3 regions of the Pseudofrankia inefficax genome follow, and region 2 is predicted to be linked to each of the others. Evidence: riboswitches for the same ligand, from Rfam matches in the RefSeq annotation. Region 2 holds a riboswitch; each other region holds the start of a gene.
What was found. Region 2 has a riboswitch for cyclic di-AMP ahead of FRAEUI1C_RS01025 (transglycosylase family protein). Riboswitches for the same ligand answer to the same signal wherever they lie in the genome.
Positions count from the first base shown of each region.

Region 1: another riboswitch for cyclic di-AMP. It lies ahead of FRAEUI1C_RS33925 (C40 family peptidase); the one in region 2 lies ahead of FRAEUI1C_RS01025 (transglycosylase family protein).
Region 3: another riboswitch for cyclic di-AMP. It lies ahead of FRAEUI1C_RS33300 (peptidoglycan-binding protein); the one in region 2 lies ahead of FRAEUI1C_RS01025 (transglycosylase family protein).

Region 1 covers NC_014666.1:8,357,494-8,364,500, reverse strand. Annotated here, with positions in the region: gene FRAEUI1C_RS33940 (MurT ligase domain-containing protein) at 126-1,427, shown strand; gene FRAEUI1C_RS39965 (type 1 glutamine amidotransferase) at 2,063-2,830, shown strand; gene FRAEUI1C_RS33930 (PHB depolymerase family esterase) at 2,953-3,591, shown strand; gene FRAEUI1C_RS33925 (C40 family peptidase) at 4,255-5,247, opposite strand; cyclic di-AMP (ydaO/yuaA leader) riboswitch at 5,327-5,501, opposite strand; gene FRAEUI1C_RS42105 (hypothetical protein) at 6,033-7,007, opposite strand, start outside.
Region 2 covers NC_014666.1:268,140-275,146, forward strand. Annotated here, with positions in the region: gene FRAEUI1C_RS37965 (hypothetical protein) at 1-422, opposite strand, end outside; gene FRAEUI1C_RS01015 (adenylosuccinate synthase) at 646-1,929, opposite strand; gene FRAEUI1C_RS01020 (DUF3151 domain-containing protein) at 2,070-2,501, opposite strand; gene FRAEUI1C_RS01025 (transglycosylase family protein) at 2,531-3,283, opposite strand; cyclic di-AMP (ydaO/yuaA leader) riboswitch at 3,285-3,458, opposite strand; gene FRAEUI1C_RS01030 (transglycosylase family protein) at 4,032-4,673, opposite strand; cyclic di-AMP (ydaO/yuaA leader) riboswitch at 4,884-5,067, opposite strand; gene fbaA (class II fructose-bisphosphate aldolase) at 6,667-7,007, opposite strand, start outside.
Region 3 covers NC_014666.1:8,195,392-8,202,398, forward strand. Annotated here, with positions in the region: gene FRAEUI1C_RS33290 (response regulator) at 1-660, shown strand, start outside; gene FRAEUI1C_RS33295 (substrate-binding domain-containing protein) at 674-2,155, opposite strand; cyclic di-AMP (ydaO/yuaA leader) riboswitch at 2,913-3,084, shown strand; gene FRAEUI1C_RS33300 (peptidoglycan-binding protein) at 3,163-3,843, shown strand; gene FRAEUI1C_RS33305 (DEAD/DEAH box helicase) at 4,044-6,620, opposite strand; gene FRAEUI1C_RS39935 (hypothetical protein) at 6,884-7,007, opposite strand, start outside.

The sequences.
Region 1 (7,007 bases), 730 kb from region 2:
ACCTTGCCCCGGGGGTGATCGCTGGCCCGGTCGCCCGCGGTGGGCGGGGACGAGCGGGGCAAGCGGGGACAGGTCGCGGGGTCGCCGCCACAGCGCCACGGCGGCGTGGCACTGTAGAAATCGCCATGATGACTCCGTTGCCGCGCCGCCTCTCCACGAGGACGAAGACGGCGCTTGCCGTCGAGCGACTGGCGTCCGAGGCGTCTCGCCGGCTGGGCAAGGGTTCCGGCGAGATGATCGGCGGCAAGCTCGCCCTCAGGGTCTCGCCGCACGCCCTCGAAGAGGTCGGCAGCGGCAGGCCGATCGCCTGCGTCTCCGCCACCAACGGTAAGACGACCACCACCCGGCTGCTGGCCAGGGCTCTGGGCACGCTTGGCCCGGTGAAGTCGAACAGCGGCGGGGCGAACATGGCTCCCGGCGTGCTCGCGGCGCTGGCCCGGCCGCCCTATGACGCGGCGGCCGCCCTCGAGGTGGACGAGATCTGGCTGCCCAAGGTGGCGCGCCAGGTCCGGCCACGGGTGGTGGCGCTGCTCAACATCAGCCGCGACCAGCTCGACCGCTCCAACGAGACCCGCCGGATCGCCGCCATCTGGCGTGAGCTCGGCACCGAGCTGGGGGACTGCACGGTCGTCGCCAACGTCGACGACCCGCTCGTCACCTGGGCGGCGATGACCTGGTCGAAGCAGGTCTGGGTCTCGGTCGGGCAGAACTGGACCGCGGACGCGATGGTCTGCCCGCAGTGCGCGCGGCTGCTGCACCGCAACGAGTCCGGCTGGTGGTCGGAGTGCGGGCTGGCGCGCCCGGAGCCGATCGTCGCGGTGACCGGGCCCAACGAGATCATGTGGTTCGGTCACACGATCAGGGCGTCGATCGGCCTGCCCGGCCGGGTCAACCTCGGCAACGCGGCGATGGCGGCCGCGGCGGCCCGCGAGTTCGGGGTACCCGTCGAGGACGCGCTGGCCGCGATGACCGACCTCGGGGATGTCCAGGGCCGCTACCAGGACGTGCTGCTTGGGTCGTCCGGAACGCGGGCCCGGATGCTGCTGGCGAAGAACCCAGCGGGCTGGGTCGAGATGATGGAACTGATCAACTCCACGCCGCCGCGCAGCCTGATCGTCGACTTCAACTCGCAGACCGCGGACGGGCGTGATCCGTCCTGGATCTGGGACGTGCCGTTCGAGCGGCTGGCGGGCCGTCCGGTTCTCGTCACCGGGGATCGGAAGGAAGACATGAGCGTGCGGCTGGCCTACGCCGGCGTTCGGCACACCGTGCACCCGAGCGCGGAGGAGGCGGCCGACGCGGCCGGTGACAGCAGGTTGGACGTCGTCGCGAACTACACCGCGTTCCGTGACCTGCTCGTGCGGACCACGCCCGCGCCGCGCCCGCCCGCCGCGCCGCTGGCGCCCGCCCCCGGCGGTGCCTGGTGAGCCTCTTCCAGCCGGAGCCGCGCGGCTCCCGCAACCGCCGCCAGGACGACGACCCCCGCGAGCCCGGCCGCGAGTGGCCCCCGCGTGAGCAGCCTGGCTTCGAGCCCGAGCCGGGATTCGGACCGCCCGGGGGAGATCCGGCCGGCGGCGGCCCGTACGGCGGGGCGCCGTACGGTGGCGGCCCGTACGGCGGCGCTCCAGCTGGTCAGCGCCAGGCTCCGCCGGCCGCCGACCCGTACGAGCACACTCGTCCGATCTACCAGCACCCGGACGAACTGCCGCCGGGGCCGTACCCCGCGCGGGGTCTGCCGGTGCGGCGCGGCCCGGCGCGGCCCGAGCTTCCGCCCGGGCGGCCCGAGCTTCCGCCCGCGGCCGGGCAGCTACCGTCCCGGGCGGATCCACCCGGCCAGGCGTACCCGCCCCAGCCGCCCTACCAGGCTCAGGCGAACCCGGCCGCGACCCACCCGGCGGATCACGGCGGCCCGCCGGCGCTGCCGCCACGTCGTTACGCGGCGCCTCAGGTCCCGGCCGCGCACCTGTTCGAACCCGCGCCGGCCCGGCCACGGCCGGATGATTCGCGGCTGCCGGCTCGGCGCGACGACGCGTTCGCCGACGGGTCGTCCCGGCAGTTCTCCGTGCCGGCCAGGGCGCGGCGCAGCCGCGAGTCGACCACCCGGATCGCGCTCATCTACCCGGAGCTGCTCGGGACGTACGGCGACGGCGGCAACGCGATCGTGCTGGCCCAGCGGCTGCGCTGGCGCGGGATGGCGGCCGAGGTCGTCAGCGTGCCGGCGGGAGAGCCGGTGCCGGCGAGCTGCGACATCTACCTGCTCGGCGGCGGCGAGGACGAACCGCAGACCCTCGCCGCCGAGGGCCTGCTGCGCAACAACGCGATCACCCGCGCCGTCGACAGCGGCGCGGCGGTGCTCGCGGTCTGTGCCGGCTACCAGGTGATCGGTGCGACCTTCCCGGCCGGGGGAAAGATCTACGACGGTCTCGGGCTGATCGGCGTCGAGACCCGCCGCTCGTTCGACCCGCCGGAGGCGCCGCTGCCGCCCCGGGTCGTCGGCGACATCGTGCTGGACCCGGACCCGTCGCTGCGGCTGCCGACCGTGCTCGGCTACGAGAACCACGGTGGCCGAACCAGGCCGTTGCCGGAGGCGCGTGGGGTTCCGTTCGGCAAGGTTCGGCTCGGCCTGGGTAACGGCATTCAGGACGGCACCGACGGGATGGTCCACGGCACGGTGCTCGGGACCTATCTGCACGGCCCGCTGCTGGCGCAGAATCCCGCCGTCGCCGATCTGCTGCTGTCCTGGGTACACGGTGAACTGCCGCCGCTGCCTGGACCGCCCGAGGTCGATGCCCTGCGCGCGGCGCGGCTACGGGCCCTGGAGATCGCCTGAGCAAGGACCTTGGCTCGGCCAGGGGCGATGTGGGCGCCGTCATGCCACGGAGGCACGGCTGAGGCCACGTTGGTGGCGCAAACCGGCGCCACGGCGGTGCCTAGTGTGATTCCTTTGGTGGCGTGGCCGCGAACCCGATCTCCGCGTGGTGGAAGAAGAACAGCAAGACAGCCGTCATCGCTGTCGTCGTGATCGCTGTGCTCTGGACCGTCGCCCACGGCAACGGATCGGCGAAGACGAAGGAGAAGGCGCTCCCGGACCAGTACGCGTCCAAGGGGCGCCTGGTGCTGATCCACGCCAAGGAGAAGTCGAAGAGCAAGGTCCCACTGGTCCTCGTGCTGTCGGATGACAACACCAAGACCAAGATTTTCGAGACGGACAGCGGTGCCTCGACCCTGGCGGACCGCAAGCACTTCGCGCTCGTCTATCCGGAGCCGGTCGCGAGCCAGTGGCAGGTCGACCCCAACGGCGCCGACGCCCAGTACCTGAAGGACGTCGTCACCTACATGTCCAAGGACTGGACATCGGTCGACGGGAGCCGCGTCTACATCTGGGGCCTCGGCGAGGGAGCCCGGTTGGCTCTCGCCCTCGCCTGTGCCAACCCGTCCCAGTTCGCGGCGATCGGCGTCGTTGGCCAGTTCGACCCCGACCCGGGCCCGAACTGCGACACCGAGGTCCCGACCGACCGGGAACGCGTCGCCACCCTGGACAAGAACGCGGCGGCCCGGCTGTGGACCTTCTCCTCCAACAAGAAGACCTGAAACCGAGCTAGCGCCGCCCTCAAGGCGACGGGACGGCAGGTCTGGGGTCGGCTGGCGCCGCCCTCGCCGGGTGGGGGGAAGACCCGGCAAGAGCGGCGCCGCCTGGCCGGCCCGGATCCGGGGGGGACCGGTCGGGCCGCCGCCGGGCCGAGGGGGATCGGCCGGCGGTTCGTCCGGAGGCGTCAGTTCGAGGGCGGGAGGGGGAAGCCCTAGGCGGCGCCGACGGACGAGCGTGGGGGCGCGACCAGGGGCCGCGCCGGTTGGAGGTGTGCGGGAACCGGCCACGATGGCACCGGCGAGCCGGTGGTCACGCGGCCAGCACGGAGGATCGCGGCGTCGCCGAGGTCGGACGGGGCGCCAGGACAGGGCCCATGACCGATCCGGCCCGCGACAGCGGGAGATCCGTCAGGGAGCGCTTCGCGCGGAGTCAGGCCGCGTCGCGCTGGTCCGAGGGTGAGTTCGCCGGGACGGGCTCGGTGAAGGACCGCCAGCCGCCCGCCGGGGCGGCCGCGCGGATTTCCGCTTGGCCGGCCACCACGACGGGTGTTTCGTCAGCCGGTTCGCCAAGCCCGATCGGCCGTCGCCGATCGGGCCGGGCTACCTCGCCGGTTTCCGCGCCGCCGGTCCGAGGGACCGGCCGGCCGCCCGGAGGCGGCCAGGTCCTTACAGGACGCGCCCGACGTAGTAGGTCGTGCTGTAGATGGACTCGAGCTTGACCACGTCGCCGCTGTGCGGCGCGGCCCACATCTGCCCGTCGCCGGCGTAGATGCCGACGTGGTAGATGCTGCCCGGCGAGCCGAAGAAGATCAGGTCACCGACCTGCTTGTGCGCCGAGTCGACGTGGAGGGTCGCCTCGTACTGGGCTTCCGCCGTCCGGGGCAGGTTGCGGCCCAGCTGCTTGTAGACGTACTGGACGAGGCTGGAGCAGTCGAACGAGTCCGGTCCGTTGGCCCCGTAGACGTAGGGCTTGCCGGCCTGCAGCGAGGCCAGGTAGACGGCCTTCGAACCGAGGTCGCCGTTCGTCGGGGCGTTGATCGTGATGCCCCGGGAGGCCGACACGGCCGGCTTGGCCAGGACGTTCAGCGTGCCCACGTTGTCCGAGACCGCGGACTGCAGCGCGTCGGTGCCGTCGAATACCGCGGTGATCTGGGTGGTGGTGAGCACCCGCGCGGTGTACGACGTGTATCCGCTGCCGTTCGTCGTCAGGTGCAGGAAGGTGGCGAACCCGGTCGGCAGCTTCACCTGGACCTTGACCAGCTGGTTGGCCAGCGGCTGGTTGGTGTCCTTGTTGGTCAGCTGGAAGCCGACCTCGACCGCCTGGTCGGCGTAGACGTTCACATTCGGGTTCGTGATGTGCAGGTCGACGTCGGCCTTCGAGGCGAGCGCCGGGGCGGCCAGGTCGGACGCCGTGCCGCTGTCCGCGGACGCGAGGGTCGAGGCGAGGCTCACCGGGTGGACCATGGTGCTGCCGCTGCTCCCCCCGGCGCCGAGGGCGCTCGCGAGGTTCAGACCGGTCGTGGTGGTGCCGTCACCGGTGAAGGCGTCGTTTGTGTGGTCCGCGGCTGGGGAACAGCCGGCAAGAGCGATACCGGATACGGCGATGGCGCCGGTCGTGGCCGCGGCGACCGCGGTCCGGCCTTTCGCCTTGGCGACCACGGAAAGGCCGCGGTGACGGCCCCGGCTGGTACTGAGCCGGGCGTCGGTATCCCAAACGGAGGGCGCAGACAAGTCTCGCTGGTCCTTCCCGTACGCCTACGAGGTGAGCTGTCGGGTTCGGGCTGGGCTGCCCGGCCCCCGCGCGACTGGCGCGCGAGGGGCTTCACCCCAAGGCCAGCGCTTTCGCGCCGGCCGGTCTTGCACGGGTGGTTCCCCCGCTCCTGCCCGTGGTGACGACTCGGAGGGGACACCGGGACCGCGGGCAGGATTCGGCGTTCGGTCCGGTGGTTGGGCTGACGTCGTGGAGAAGACTAGTCCACGTGGATGATGACGGTAAACGCAGGTACCGCCGAAACGTCTGGTCTTTCACGAAACGTCGGTTCACAGACGGTGTGTCGCTCTGTCACGGCCCCGGTCGCGGACGGCTATCGGTGGTGCCGTCTGTCTGGGGTGGCGGGGGTTGCGACCGCCCCGGTCGGTACTACCGGTAATCTTGACACTACGCGAAGATGTCATGATCGCCCCGGAAGACCACGGAGCGAACACTTTCCGTGGCGGGCCCCGGGGGTGTGGTAACGGGCACACCCCCTATGCCGAGTGGGCCTATCGGGCTAGACGCGCATCACCCTAAATGTGGTTGCCGTACAAGGTAATAGGACTCAAAGGTAAGGACCAAGGTCCCAAATCGCTACGGGGAGCCGGGCTCGGTCGCCCGTGGCAACCGAGCCGGTGACCGAGAGTCGACTGCCCGAGTGCGGGCCCCGTCGCGGCCGCTTCCCCTGCCGTTAGGGCAGTTCGCCCGGCTGCTGGCGCGGGGCGCGCCGAGTGATGAAGCCGGCCCGGTCGAGCACCTGCAGCTCGATCGCCAGCTCCAGCACCTCGCGCGGGACGGTCCGGTGCATCGCCTGCATCGCCTCGACCGCGGCCCTGGCTCGCTCGGCGAGCTCGTCGAGCGCGTGCTGGCGCTGGCGCATCCGGGCGCGTTCCTCCTGAATGGTGCGCACCGTCTCCTCTTGCCAGCGCCGGGTGAGCACCAGGTGCTCGCTCGCGTCGGCGGCCTGCCGCTTGGCCTCCTCCAGCCGGTCCAGCAGCTGGTCGAGCTGTTCGAGGCGGCCGGCGAGCTCCAGCATGTCGCCGCGGCCGATCCCGGGGAACCGCTGGTCCTCCCATCCGCCTGGCGGGGTCTGCTGGTCCAGCTGGTCCTGCGGCCCCGTGGAGGACTGCAGCACCGCCGGGATGTACGGGCCAGGCGGGGAGGGCGGCTCGGTCCCAGGGGGCGGCGTCGCCGGGGCTGAAGCGAGCGGCTGTGGTCTGGTCGGAACCAGGGCGCCGAAGTAGTCCGCGAAGGACGGCGGCGTCGGGTCGGCGGCCGCCGGTGGGCCGCCGGTGTCGTACCCGGCGGGGGCTGCCGTGCCTTCGGGCTCCAAGCCGTCCGGCCCCGCGTACGCGGCCCTGGAACCGAGGCCGTGCTCGACCGCGAAGCCATCCCCGACCGTGAACCCGCGCTCGACCGCGAACGCGGGTCCGGCGGCGAGCCCTGGTCCGACCGCGAACCCCGCCCCGTCAGACGCCGCGAGCCCGACCCCATCCTGGGCCGCGAACCCGGCCCCATCGTGGACCGCGAACCCGGCGGGCGGCACGGCTTCGCCGGCGCCGAGGCCGTTTCCGGTCGTCGCGTGGCGAGGCCCGGCCGACGGGTCCACGCCACCTGGAGCCAGGCCGTCGGCGGGGAGGACGTCCGGGCCGGAGCCGGACGGCCC
Region 2 (7,007 bases):
CTGCGCACCCAGTGGCTGCCCCGCAGCAGGACGTCGGTGAGTGCGTCGGGCAGCGCCTCGCCGCTCGGCGAGAAGCCCACCTTCCAGGCGTCGGCGTCCCGAGCCGGGTCGACGTCCCCAAGTCGGTGCGACCCCCGGGTGGCGCGGTAGTCCCCAGCCGCGGAGCGGCGCCACGTCCGGTCGTCGGCCGCGGCGAGCTCGCCCAGCTGGGCCGGGCCTCGACGGACCACGACCGCGCCCGTGACCGTGTCGCCGGATGCGGCCGGGGGTTCGGCGGCTGGGCCGAACCCGGCGCCGGACGGCGGCCCCAGCTGATCCGGCGCCGGCGCGAAGCTGTCCTCCCGGCGAGCCTCCGGCGGCCCCGGTGGTTCGGCCCGTGGTGCGGACGACTCCTCAAACGGGCGGGCGACCAACCGATCCACCTCCCGGCAACTACGCAACGTGACCAATGAAGCGTCACGCGCAGCAGCCCAACGCGCAAGGCGATCGACCGGAACCGGCGCTTGCGCGCCTTCGGTCGCTCCGCCGTCTCGGGCGCTTTGCGCCCTCGCCAACGTGGATCGAGGCGCACGGGGGAGCTACGGGGGTGGGCTGATCCAGGGTCGGGAGCTGGGTCGCCTTACGTCGTCTGGTCGCCGACTTGGTCTAGAGCAGGTCGCGCAGGACCAGGGTCTGGTCTCGGCCGGGGCCTACGCCGATGGCCGAGATCGGGGCGCCGGACATCTCCTCGAGGGCTCGCACGTAGTCACGCGCCTCCGGCGGGAGCTGATCGAACGACGTCGCCTCGGAGATGTCCTCGTGCCAGCCGGGGAACTCCTCGTAGATCGGCTTGGCGTGGTGGAACTCGGTCTGGGTCATCGGCATCTCGGCCATCCGGGTGCCGCCGACGTCATAGGCCACGCAGACCGGAACCGTGTCGAAGCCGGACAGCACGTCGAGCTTCGTCAGGAACAGGTCGGTCAGGCCGTTGACCCGCACGGCGTACCGGGCGATCACCGCGTCGTACCAGCCGGTGCGCCGGGCGCGGCCGGTGGTGACACCGAACTCGCCGCCGATGCGACGCAGCTCGTCGCCGACCTTGTCGTCCAGCTCGGTCGGGAACGGGCCGGAGCCGACCCGGGTCGTGTACGCCTTGATGATCCCGATCACCCGGCTGATCCTGGTGGGCCCGATGCCCGCGCCGGTGGCCGCGCCGCCGGCGGTCGGGTTCGACGAGGTGACGAACGGGTAGGTGCCGTGGTCGACGTCCAGCAGGGTGCCCTGCGAGCCCTCCAGCAGAACCACCTTGCCGGCCCGCAGCGCGGTGTCGAGGACCAGGCCGGTGTCGGCGATGTGCGGCCCGAGTTGGCTCGCGTAGTCCAGGTACTCGGCGACGACGGCGTCGACCTCGATCTTGCGGCGGTTGTAGACCTTGGCGAGCACCTGGTTCTTCTCGCGCAGCGCCAGCTCCAGCTTCTGGCGCAGGATGCCCGGGTCGAGCAGGTCCTGCACCCGGATGCCGGTACGGGCGACCTTGTCGCCGTAGGCCGGGCCGATGCCGCGGCCCGTCGTGCCGATCCGGGCCTTGCCGAGATAACGCTCAGTGACCCGGTCGAGCGCCCGATGGTGGGGCATGATCAGGTGCGCACTGGCGCTGATCAGCAACCGGGAGGTGTCGATGCCCCGCGCGCGCAGCCCGGCCATCTCGGCCAGCAGCACTCCAGGGTCGATCACAACACCGTTCCCGATCACGGGGACGCAGTCAGGGCGCAGGATTCCGCTGGGGATGAGGTGGAGGGCGTACTTCTCGGCGCCGATGACTACGGTGTGACCCGCATTGTTGCCACCCTGGTAGCGCACGACGTAGTCGACGGCGCCGCCCAGCAGGTCGGTCGCCTTTCCCTTACCCTCGTCGCCCCACTGGGCTCCGATCAGGACAAGCGCAGGCACGTGGCGAGACTCTACTAAGAATCGAGCTGGTCGAGCTCACGCTTCTGATCGCCGCGACGTGCGCCGACGCTCGGACCGCTGTCCCAGACGCACCTGGGACAGCGGAACCGGCCGCCCGAACGGGCCGCGCGAGGCCGGTGTCAGGGTGCGAGCGGGCCGAGCTGGTCCGGTGCGCTCGGGTCGCAGTCGACCAGGAAGGCGCGGATCCGCGTGACCTCCTCGGTCTCGCCGATGGCGTCGGCGGCCCGGCCGAGCGCGGCCAGCGCGCGCAGGAAGCCGCGGTTCGGCTCGTGCGACCAGGGGACCGGCCCGTGCCCGCGCCAACCGGACCGGCGCAGCACGTCCAGCCCGCGGTGGTAGCCGGTGCGGGCGTAGGCGTAGGCCTCGACCGCGCGGCCGCCGTCGAGCGCGCCTTCGGCGAGGGCCGCCCAGGCTGCGCTGGACGCGGGGAACTCGGCCGCGACGTCGACGGCTGCCTTGCCGGCGGCCAGCGCGGTGGCACCGGGCTCGGTCGGCAGCAGCGTCGCCGGTGGCCCACCAAGCAGGTCCGGCCGGCCGGAGGGAGAGGTCATGGGCCAACCGTAGTGGACCCGGGGCTCGGCTAGCCCGTGACGGTCGCGTTCCAGAGGTTCTCGCCGACCACGCCGGGCTGGCCGTCGCTCACCTTGGTGAGGTACGAGTACAGCGCGGCGACACCCTGGGACTGGGCGCCGAACTTGCCGTCGACCGCGAGGGCGAAGCCCTGGTCGTGCATCTGGTTCTGCCAGACGTAGGCGTCGGCGCGGACCTTGTTCGCGTCGGCCGCGGAGATCGTGCCGTGGAAGCCCGAGGACTGGACCTCCGCCTTGGCCTTGTCGAGTGTCATGGCCGGCTCGGCCGGCTGCAGCGCCTGCTGCAGTGAGCCGCCGGAGGCCGACGACGAGACCCCGATCGGGCCGTTGCTGGACAGGCCGAGCTTGCGCGAGCAGGCGGGCCATGGCGACCAGCCGCGCGAGTTGTAGAGGCGGTAGGCCGCCTCGTCCTGCACGGCGGGGGCTGCCTGGTCCGGCCGGCCCGAGTAGCCGAGGCCCTGCCAGGTCCGTACGTCGAACTGGTACGCGCCGTAGAAGCCGTTGCCGGTGTTGATCGAGTAGTTGCCGCCGGACTCGCACTGGCGCAGGCGGGCGAAGTCGTCCGGGGTCGCGGCTCCGGCGGGCATCGCGGTGACCGCGAGGCCGCTGCCGACGAGCGCGGTGACCGCGCCGGTGGTGCGCAGCACCCGGACGGTCGTGGACGGGCCCTGCGGCTGGGCGCGGTGACGGCCCCCGGTTCTGCGCTCGGCGGGCCGGAGTTGGCCCGTCTGCTCAGACGGCATGTCCGATCCTTCCCTGCGCCTGCGGGGTGAGCTGTCGGGTTCGGGCTGGGACTGCCCGGCCGGCGCGCCGTGCTCTCGCGAGCCCGGATTGCCGGCTACACCCCAAGGACTCGGCTGTTGCCGGGTCCGAAAGTGGGTCCCCCGCTCCTGCCGAACGGATCAGCGCCCTTGGATCAGGGACGGTGTACATGCGGGTGGGGCAGGATTCGGCGTCCGCCCGCACGACTCGCCCAGGAGAGACGAGTAGTTCCGGACTGTAGCGAGTGGGGCGTCAGGGCCGCAAACCGGGCTCCTCTTGACATCGAGGGCCGAGCGGGTCATCTGCCGCACGGGTTGGTCGGGTCGCAGGTGCTTGGGCCAGGCCCGGCTGGGGGCCGACTAGGCCAGGTCCGCTTGGGCGAGGGTCCGCGGACCGGGGCCGCCTCTGAAGACGGGCGGCCCCGGTCCGCGGCTGGCACGGCGGTGCCGGCCGGAGCGGGAACAGGGCTGTGGCCGTCCCACGTCCGGCTGGCCGCCGACTGGGTGGGGATGGGCCGGTTACCGGCCAAGCGAAGAGCCCACGACCGTTTGGGGGGTTCGGTCGGCGAGGGGCTCCGCGTTACCGGGCGTCCCGACCGGTGGCACCGGCGCCGTGCCGGTCCGAGCGGGACCTCGTTCGGCGGGCCCGCGGGCGCGGCTCACGGCCGGTGATCCGGGTCAGCCGGTCGGGGTCCGTCGGTCGGGGTGAGGCGGGCGTGGGGGTGCCGGGCTAGGCGAAGGTCGCGGCCCAGGTCTGCGGGCCGACGACGCCGTCGACGACCAGGCCCTTCGCGGCTTGCAACTGACGGGCCGCGGCGGCCGACACCGGGCCATAGCTGCCGTCGACGGCGAGCGGGTAGCCGATCGCGGTCATCCGCTCCTGCCAGTGGGCGACGTCGGCGCGGTACTGCCCGACCAGGGCCGTCGTGAACGGCAGCTGTGCCGTCGTGTTGACCGCCGGCGCCGCCAGGGAGGTTCTGTTGGCCGACCGGGAAGCCTGGGGCACGGCGGACGCGCTGGCCCCCGGCGCGAGCTGGTCGGCGCCCATGCCGCGGCCGCAGAGCGGCCATTGGCCGAATCCAGAACGCTGCGCCAACCGCAGTGCGGCCTCGTCCTGAACCGCCTGTGGCGCGTCACTCGGCAGTCCTGAATATCCCAGGCTCGCCCAGGTCCCCTGCGAGAACTGGTATGCGCCGTAATAACCGTTGCCGGTATTGGCGGAATAGTTTCCGCCGGACTCGCACTGGCGCAGCTGCGCCCACGTTGAAGAAGCACTGGCAGGAGTCGCCACGGCGATTGCGCCGCCTACCGCCGCCACGATTACGGGCACTGCGGCGATGCCCTGTCGTATCCGGCGGGTTGGGTGGGTCAATGCCCGTCGGGGTTCCTTCCGGACCGGCGTGGCCGAGCGGTGCGGCCGGTCCGGGGTGTCGGCGATCCGAGCGGTCGCCGGCCGGTGGTGCCTGGTGCTGGTGTCTCGCACGCTTGCGTTGCCGGCGTGTGCGCGGCAGGCCGTCGGCGGGGCACAGTGCCCGCCGGACATGGGATGTCGGCCAGGGTTACGTGCTTCGGACATGGGTGGTAGCCCTTTCCCCACGCCTGCGAGGTGAGCTGTCGGGTTCGGGCTGGGAAGAGAATTGCCCGGCCGAATGACGTGTCCTTTTGTGTCCTCGAAAGCGCATGGAACGCGCCCGCGACGACCGCGGAAGTCAGTCGGCTTCACCCCTAGGACGCCCTGGTGGGTTAGGCCCAGGCGCGGCACTCATGTGGCCGCGCGGGCGGATGCCCGATTCTTCCAGGATCTCTGGGTACGGCGTCCGGAGTCGGTTCCCCCGTTCCTGCCACTGGGTTCAAAACACATCGGGGCGGGGGCAGGATTCGGCGTGCCGCCCGATGGGTGCCTGACCTGTCGTCTGGCACGGCGAAGACCATAACCACATTCCTCGGCGTGGCGACAAGCATTGAATAGGGTGCGTGAAAAAGGACACACCCGCGTGTCGGTGCTTGAGGTCGATCCCGGCCGGTGTTAACGCGCGCGTACGCGCGCTCATCTGTTTCTATCGGGGTCGCCAACCGGTGTGTCGGCGCCCGGAGTCGACTATCGGAGAGCTGCCGAATTCGTCCCGCAACGGCCCGGATGAAGCGGGAACGTGGCGCACACGCACGACTGTGTGGTCCGCCCGTCGCGCCGGAAAACAAACCTACGATTCTGCCGCCCGAGACGTCCGTTCGACGCGCCGACACCCGGATTGCGATCCTGGGCACATCTGTTCCGGCCATCCCGGTATGTACACCAGGTAGTTGTGTGATTGCGGATTGCTCGCAATACGTTCGGCGTGTCGATCTTCGGCGGGCGAGCCCGTGGCTCGTTCGTGGTCCGCCGACGGGGCGCTCAGTGGTCCAGCCGGGACGCGAGTGATCCGGACCCCGCACAGTGGGTCCCGGCCGGGTGTGAGTGATCCCCCCCCGGCGCAGTGGGTCCGGGCCAGGCCCCAGCGATCCGGGCGGGGGGTGGTGGTCCAAAGCGAAGGCGGTGATCCGGGCCGGCACGGCGATCCGGCCCTGGCATGGTGATCTAGGACGGGTGCGTGATCCGGACGGGCGCGGGGTGATCTGGGGCGGACGCGGAGCCTAGGGCGGGCGCGATGGTCCGTGTCCGGTGCGGGGGATCTGTCGAGCCGGGGTGCGGGACGGGCGTCGGCGGCGAAAGTGTCCTTGAGCACACATCGGGGCCGCTATTCGAAGGTGGCCCCGCCGGAGCGAACCTTGCGGCTTGGACGGCGTCTCTAGCCGAACCGGCGTGAGCGCGCCGATTGGGCCAGGCCTGTCGGGCCCTGCTGTGGATCTTCCTGTCGGGCCCACCGTCATCTTGGTGTAAGTGATCGCCGTTTGAGCCCTGGGATGGTCGGAGAAAACGCCTGATCACGACCACGCGAGGGCCAAAGTAGCGATCTCTGGCCGGCCACCGGGCCGGCGGGACGCCGGTACCCCCGTTGATCATCGCGTCACGTCCGGTTTCCCTGCGCAGCTGGCGATCGCTGGCGGTCAGTCGCGGCTGCCGGGTCATGATCGCGATCTAGGTGGCGAAATCGGCGTCCGTGCGCGACTTGTGTCTTTTCTCTCCGCTCGGCTGGCGATCATGGTCGGGACCGATCGAAGAGCCCCGTCGGGTGGGCAATCTAGCGCCCACAGGCGGGCGCGGCGGTCCGGGTCGGGGACGGTGGATCTTCGGGCCGGAGTCTCAGGATGGGTAACCGCGGCGAAGTGTCCTTGAACACACATCGGGGCCGCCCCTTCGAAGGGCGGCCCCGATGAAGGAGAACGTGCGGCTCGGGCGGGCGCCCCCAGCCGACCTGGTGCGGGGGCTAGCCGATCGCGGTGCCGGCGGAGCGGAGGTCCTCGCACGCCTGGACCACGCGCTTGGCCATGTTGGCCTCGGCCGACTTGCCCCAGGTGCGCGGGTCGTAGGTCTTCTTGATGCCGACCTCGCCGTCGACCTTCAGCACGCCGTCGTAGTTCTTCAGCATGTGGTCCGCTACCGGCCGAGTGAAGGCGTACTGGGCGTCGGTGTCCACGTTCATCTTGACCACGCCGTAATCGAGCGCCTCGCGGATCTCTGACAGGTCCGAGCCGGAACCGCCGTGGAAGACCAGGTCGAACGGCTTCGCGTCGCCGGCGAGGCCGAGCTTGCCGGCGACGTACTGCT
Region 3 (7,007 bases), 890 kb from region 2:
CTCGGCCTGCCCGACCTGGACGGCGTCGAAGTGATCCACGGCCTGCGTGGCTGGACCCGGGTGCCGATCGTGGTCCTGTCGGGCCGCGCGGACAGTCGGGACAAGGTCGGCGCCCTGGATGCCGGCGCCGACGACTACATCACCAAGCCGTTCGGCATCGACGAGCTGCTGGCCCGGCTGCGCGCCGTCGCCCGCCGCACCGGCGAACAGTCAGCGAGCCCCATCGTCCGGTTCGGCCGGGTGACCGTCGATCTAGCCGCCCACCGCGTCACCCGGTCAGCCACGCCGGCTGCCGGCGCACTCGGCGAGGCGACACCCAGCGAACGATCGCGCCTGGAACCGGCCGCCGAAGCAGCCACCGGAGCGGGGGCAGCGGGCCACCCGGACAACGGCGTCCCCGCGGAATCGGCCGCGGAGCCGGTGGAGGAGATCCACCTGACGAAGACCGAGTGGGGCCTGCTCAAGGTTCTTCTCAGCCACCCGGGCAAGCTCGTCACCCAACGTCAGCTGCTCACCGAGGTCTGGGGCGCCAACTACGGATCGGAGACCCACTACCTGCGCACCTACCTGAATCGGCTTCGCCAGAAGCTAGAGGAGGACCCCGCCCGCCCTCGGCACCTGCTCACCGATCCGGGCATGGGCTACCGCTTCCAGCCCTGACCGGGCGCGCCCGTCAGTGCTGGGCGCACAGCGTGGTCATCAGGTTCTTGGCGCGGTCGACGCAGGGCGTGAAGCTGTCGGCACGAAGCAGGTTCTTCGCCGCGTCGAGGGTGGTGTATTCGAGGAAGGCCGAGAGCAGGCTGTCCCCGGCCGGGTTGCCGTAGGTGTAGAAGTACTCGACCTCCCAGAACGGGTACTCGCCGCGTTCGACGGTGCTCAGGTCCGCCTCCCAGCCGCCGAGCTTGACCTCGTTGACCTTCTGGTAGGTCGCCGCGGCGCCGCGCTCGGCGTAGCCGATCGCGCCGGGTGTCCGGGAGACCTCGTCGAGCAGGGTCGCTTCGGTGCCGAACTCGCACCGGATCGTCGCCGCCTGGGGATCGCGGTCCTTGCTGATGCAGTCGTTGGACGAGACGGCCGGTTCCGGGGTGCCGAGCACCCGGCGTTCGAACGCTCCGCGGGTCCCCGACTCGGATCCCCGGGAGACGATCCGGATCGCGAGGTCCGCCCCGCCGATCTGCTTCCAGTTCGTCACGCGGCCGGCGTAGATATCGCGCACCTGGGCGACAGTCAGATCGTGGACCCCGGTCGACTGGTTCACCACGAGCGAGAAGACGACGACCGCGACCGGCCGCGCCACCAGGGAGCCGAACTCCCCGGACGCGGCGCCGTCGGACATCGCGAGCCGGGTGACCGCATCGCCGGCGTTCGCCCGGCCAGCGCCCTCGACGGACCGCAGGCCGGTGATGCTGCCGTCGGCGACAACGGTGAGGGTCGCGTTCCCACAGCTGTGGTGGTAGTCGTCGGCGATGCTCTTCACCACCGGAGCGAACGCCGTGGAGCCCTCGATCCGAAGCTCGCCGCGGACGCAGCGGATCGCGCTCGGCGTCCCGCCCGTGTGGTTGACGATCAGCAGACCAATGAGCAGGCCGGCTAGCAGCAGGGAGAGCCCGCCGAAGACGAGTCCGCGGTTGCGCCGCCGGTCGCTGTCTCGTTCCACCCGGCCGCCGCGGATGTAGCCGCCGGCGCCCACTTCCGTCCGGTCGCCGGACAGCAGCACCAGGAGCTTGAAGCGATTGCCGCGGTTCAGCTCGAACTGCGGGATGCGGACCGTCTCGCCGTCGAACTCCGGCTGGATCACCCGATCCAGCGAGGCCGGGCTCGGCTCGACGACCTGGACAGCCTGGACCGTCCGGCCGGGGAAGGTGAAGGTGATCGGAGACTCGGTGCTGACGTCCTCCCGGCTGACGTCGAGCCGACCCGCGTTCTTCAGCCTCAACAGGACGAGGCTGCCGTCGGGCACGGGCTGACCGCGGTGGCGGATCTCGAAGTCGAAGTTGCTCGCGACCGACCGGGGAGTCACACCGATCTTGCTGTTGAGGTGCACCCGGTAGGTCACGACCCGGCGGTCACCGAGGAACCGGTCGACCAGCCAGCCGGCCAGGGTCGCCAGCAGCCCCAACCCGGAGATGAACGTGTCCAGGTGGTTCCTGATCATGCCGAGCACCTGACGACGCTCCCACCCGCGCGATCGAGCACCTCCCGCGTCGGCTCCGACGCGAAAGTCGAACGATTGGCCCAAAAGGTACCTTCGCCAACTACCTTCGCGACTGTCGCATCACGGACAGTTCATTCGCTGTTAACGGTTCGCGTCCCAGCGAAGCCGCAGCGCATCCGACCCGGCCTCGACCGAGCCAGCCGAGGCCGGGCGGCACCACCGAGCGGCCCACCGCGTCGCCGCGGCGTCCAAGAAATCAATCGCCGTTTATCGGCGGCGCCGGCCGACGCGCCGGAATTCGCGACAAAGAGCGCTGCCGAGCGGGCGGCCCAGCGCGCACCACGGCGATGACGACGCAAAGTGGCGGCCACCACGCCCACCACGGGACGCAAACGGCCCCCGGCGACGGTTGAGACATCCGAGCGTAACGAGCGCGGGGTTCACGTATCGCAGCGGGTCTGCCGCGCAGCGGACATCCGAATATCCCCAAGGCGGCCTCTCGGAGCCATTGCGCGACAGTCTTTCGCGGAACAACCAACCCGTGTTCCCACATTTTCGCGCAGAACACCGTGACCCTCGTCACAGATCACCTTTAGCAGACACCTGACCTCAGTGCATTGCACGGAGAGTGACAGATCTGCCGGACAGCCGCCCTGGTCAGCGGCTTGTGGCTACGTCGAGTAGTTAGTTACGGTTTCCCCGGTCGCAACAAAGCACCGTTTCGGACGCCGAGTTCTGCCCCCGGTCCGGTGCCCCCTCCTAGAGATCGCCAGGGCAGAAGTGGGGGAACCATGTTCCTCCGGGCCCGCGCGCAGCGCGCGCCCTTGGGGTTAAGCCAGCCATTTCCCGAGCGTCCTCGGAAGAAAGGCTGGCCGGGCTTCCCGGCCCGAACCCGACAGCTAACCTCACAGGCGTGCGGGAAAGATTCCTCCAGAATGCTCCAGGGCCGTCACCGCAAGAAGAGTAATGCCCGCCGCCGCCGTTCGTCGATTGTCGCCGCTGGTGTCATGAGCGCCACCGCGGGCGCCGCAATCTTCACCGGCGTCGCTCCTGCCAGCGCCGCCAGCAGCGTCATCTCCGACGCGCAGATCGCCGCCTACGCGCACAGCGCCGGTCTCGACAGCTGCCGCGGTGTCCCCCTCTCGACCTGGGTCGCGATCGCGCTGGCCGAGTCAAGTGGCAACACCTACGCCCACGCCACCGGCATCGAGGACTCGCGCGGGCTCTGGCAGATCAACATGTGGGCCCACAGCAGCTGGGTAGGCAGCCGCAACCTCTATGACCCGGCGACCAACGCCTGGGCCGCGACCCAGGTCTGCAAGGGCTCCGGCCCGGGCGCCTGGAGCACCTACTCGAACGGCGCGTACCGCGCGTACCTGTCGCGTGGCTACGCCGCCGCGAACGCGGTGAGCAGCGGTACCGTCTCGGCCGCTCCGGTGTCCCTGGCCAAGGCGGCCCCGGCCGTGCCGGCGAACGCCTGGTACCTGTCGCAGGCGGCGAACCACAGCTCCTACCTGGACGCGGTCCGCCAGCTGCAGACGAAGCTGTCGGGCCTTGGGTACACGATCGCGGTCGACGGCTACTTCGGCCCGCAGACCGACGGCGTCGTGCGCGCCTACCAGGGCAGCCACGGCCTTCCCGCCGACGGGGTCGTCGGGCCGCAGACCCACCAGGCCCTGTTCGGCTAGTCCGGGCCAGGCCCACCTCCGGCAGCCGCGCGACGGCTGCCGGTCCCCCAGCCGGCGGGCGAGCGACCCGGCCAGCCCGCCGGCACCCAGGCACTCCCACGCGCCGTCCCCGCGACGCATGGGAGCAGAACCGCTCCGGCCTCCCTCCTGTCAGGGCCGGGGCGGTTCGCCATTTCCGGGCGGTCAGAGCTGGTCGGGCGTCAGAGCTGGTCGACGGCGGTGACGGTGAGAGCGGCGGCGCCGATCTCGTCGGACTCGGCGAGGTCGACCTCGGCGCTGATACCCCAGTCGTGGTCACCGGCCGGATCGTCGAAGATCTGGCGGAGCAGCCAGGTACCGGGCTGGGTCGCCGTGTCGACGATGAGCATCTTCGGGCCGCGGGCGTCCGCGCCGGTCCCGATCTCGTCATGCTCGTCGAAGTACGGCGCGAGGGCGTCCTCCCAGGCGTCGCCGTTCCAACCAGCCCCGCCGTCGAGGTCCCCGAGCTCGTCCCACCGGCGCAGCGCCGCGAGCTCGACCCGCCGGAACAGCGCGTTCCGCACGAGCACCCGGAAAGCCCGGACGTTCCTGGTAACGGCCGGCGGCTTGTCGCTGAGCCGGTCGCCATGCTCGATCGCGGCGGCCTCGGCCAGGTTGGCCGCGCTTGGGTTACGCAGGCGCTCCCACTCGTCGAGCAGGCTGGAGTCGACCTGACGAACCAGCTCGCCGAGCCATTCGATCAGATCGGACAGTTCCTCGGTCCGGGCCGTGTCGGGCACGGTCTGGCGCAGCGCCTTATAGGCGTCGGCCAGATAGCGCAGCAGAAGCCCTTCCGAGCGGGCCAGGCCGTAGAAGCTGATGTACTCGGCGAACGTCATCGCCCGCTCGTACATGTCCCGGACCACCGACTTCGGCGCCAGCTCGTAGTCGTCGACCCAGGGCGCGCCGTGCCGGTAGATCTCCAGTGCGGCGGTCAGCAGCTCGTCGAGCGGCTTCGGATGGGTGACCTCCTGCAGCGCCTCCATCCGGTCGTCGTAGTCCAGGCCTTCGGCCTTCATCGCCGCGACCGCCTCGCCGCGCGCCTTGAACTGCTGCGCCGACAGCACCTGCCGAGGGTTGTCCAGGATCGACTCGATGACGGACAGAACGTCGAGCGGATAGTCCGGCGCCTCCCGGTCGAGCAGGTCGAGCGCGCCGAGCGCGAACGGTGACAGCGGCTGGTTCAGCGCGAAGTCGAACTGCAGGTCACCGGTGAGCCGGATCGTGCGCCCGGTGGCGTCCGGCTGCTCGAGCTTCTCCACGACGCCGGCTGCGAGCAGTGCACGGTAGATCGCGATGGCCCGGCGGATGTGCCTGCGCCGCGCGGCCAGGTCCTCGTCGTTGTCGGTGAGCAGATGACGCATCGCGGTGAACGCGTCGCCCGGCCGGGAGATGACGTTCAGCAGCATCGAGTGGGTGACGACGAAATGCGAGGTCAGCGGCTCGGGCTCGGCGGCGATGAGCCGGTCGTAGGTCGGCTGCCCCCAGCCGACCTGGCCCTCGGGCGGCTTCCGGCGGACGACCTTGCGCCGCTTCTTCGGGTCGTCGCCGGCCTTCGCCAGCGCCTTCTCGTTCTCGATGACGTGCTCGGGCGCCTGCACGACGACGTAACCGGCGGTGTCGTACCCGGCCCGACCGGCCCGCCCGGCGATCTGGTGGAACTCCCTGGCGGTGAGGATGCGGTTCCTGGTCCCGTCGTACTTCGACAGCGACGTGAACATGACCGTGCGGATCGGCACGTTGATGCCGACGCCCAGCGTGTCCGTTCCGCAGATGACTTTCAGCAGCCCCGCCTGGGCGAGGACCTCGACGAGCCGTCGGTATTTCGGCAGCATCCCGGCGTGGTGCACGCCGATCCCATGGCGCACGAGCCGGGAGAGGGTCTTACCGAACCCGGAGCTGAAGCGGAAGCCGCCGATCGCCGTCGCGATCTGGTCCTTCTCCGCCTTCGTCGCGACGTTGATGCTGGTCAGCGCCTGGGCACGTTCCAGCGCCGAGGCCTGGGTGAAGTGCACGATGTAGACCGGCGCCTGGTGCGTGGAGAGCAGTTCCTCGATGGTCTCCTGCAGCGACGTCATGACGTACTGGAAATAGAGCGGCACCGGCCGGTCGGCGGAGCGCACGACCGCGGTCGGATGGCCGGTCCGGCGGGTCAGGTCGCGTTCGAACCGGGTGACGTCGCCGAGCGTCGCCGACATCAGGACGAACTGGGCCTGTGGCAGCTCGATGAGCGGCACCTGCCAGGCCCAGCCGCGGCCCGGGTCGGCATAGAAATGGAACTCGTCCATCACGACCTGGCCGACATCGGCGTCGGCACCCTCGCGCAGCGCCAGGTTGGCGAGGATCTCCGCCGTGCAGCAGATGATGGGTGCCTGCTCGTTGACGCCCGCGTCGCCGGTGATCATGCCGACGCTCTCGGCGCCGAATATCTCGATGAGCGAGAAGAACTTCTCCGAGACGAGTGCCTTGATCGGCGCGGTGTAGTAGGTGCGACGACCGGTCGCGAGCGCGGCGAAGTGCGCGCCGGCGGCCACCATGCTCTTGCCCGACCCGGTCGGGGTGGCCAGGATGACGTTCGCCCCGGAGACGATCTCGATGAGCGCCTCCTGCTGGTGCGGATAGAGGGACAGCCCTCGGTCGCGCGCCCACTCCTCGAAAGTCGCGTAGATCGCGTCCTCGCCAAGCGGATCCAGGCGTGCGGCGGGCAGCCCGCCCGGGGGCAGGGCGTCAACGAGGTCGGTGGTGGCAGGAAGCGTCATGGTGCTTCCGATCGTGCCTGACAATTCGGCCGGCCGCCCAGTGCCACTCACAACCGGGCCTCTCGCTACCAGCACAACTACGTCCAACCAACCAACACGCTGTTACCAAATCGTTCCAGCGTGGTGACCTACGGCGACCATATTTCGCCAGATGGCGCGTCGGATGTCCGTCTTGGGATGGTCATATCGGGCGCATCGGCCGTATGGTAAGCGGATCACATCGCCAAAGGCGGCTTGGGGCGTGGAATGCTCAGGGTGCTGATCTATTGCGTTCTCTTCGCGCTCGTTCCGGTGGTCGCCTGGCTCACCGCCCGGCGGGTGTCGACGTTCGAGCGGCGACTGGTCGCTGCCGTAATGGTGGTCGTCCCGACGGGGCTCATCGTGTTC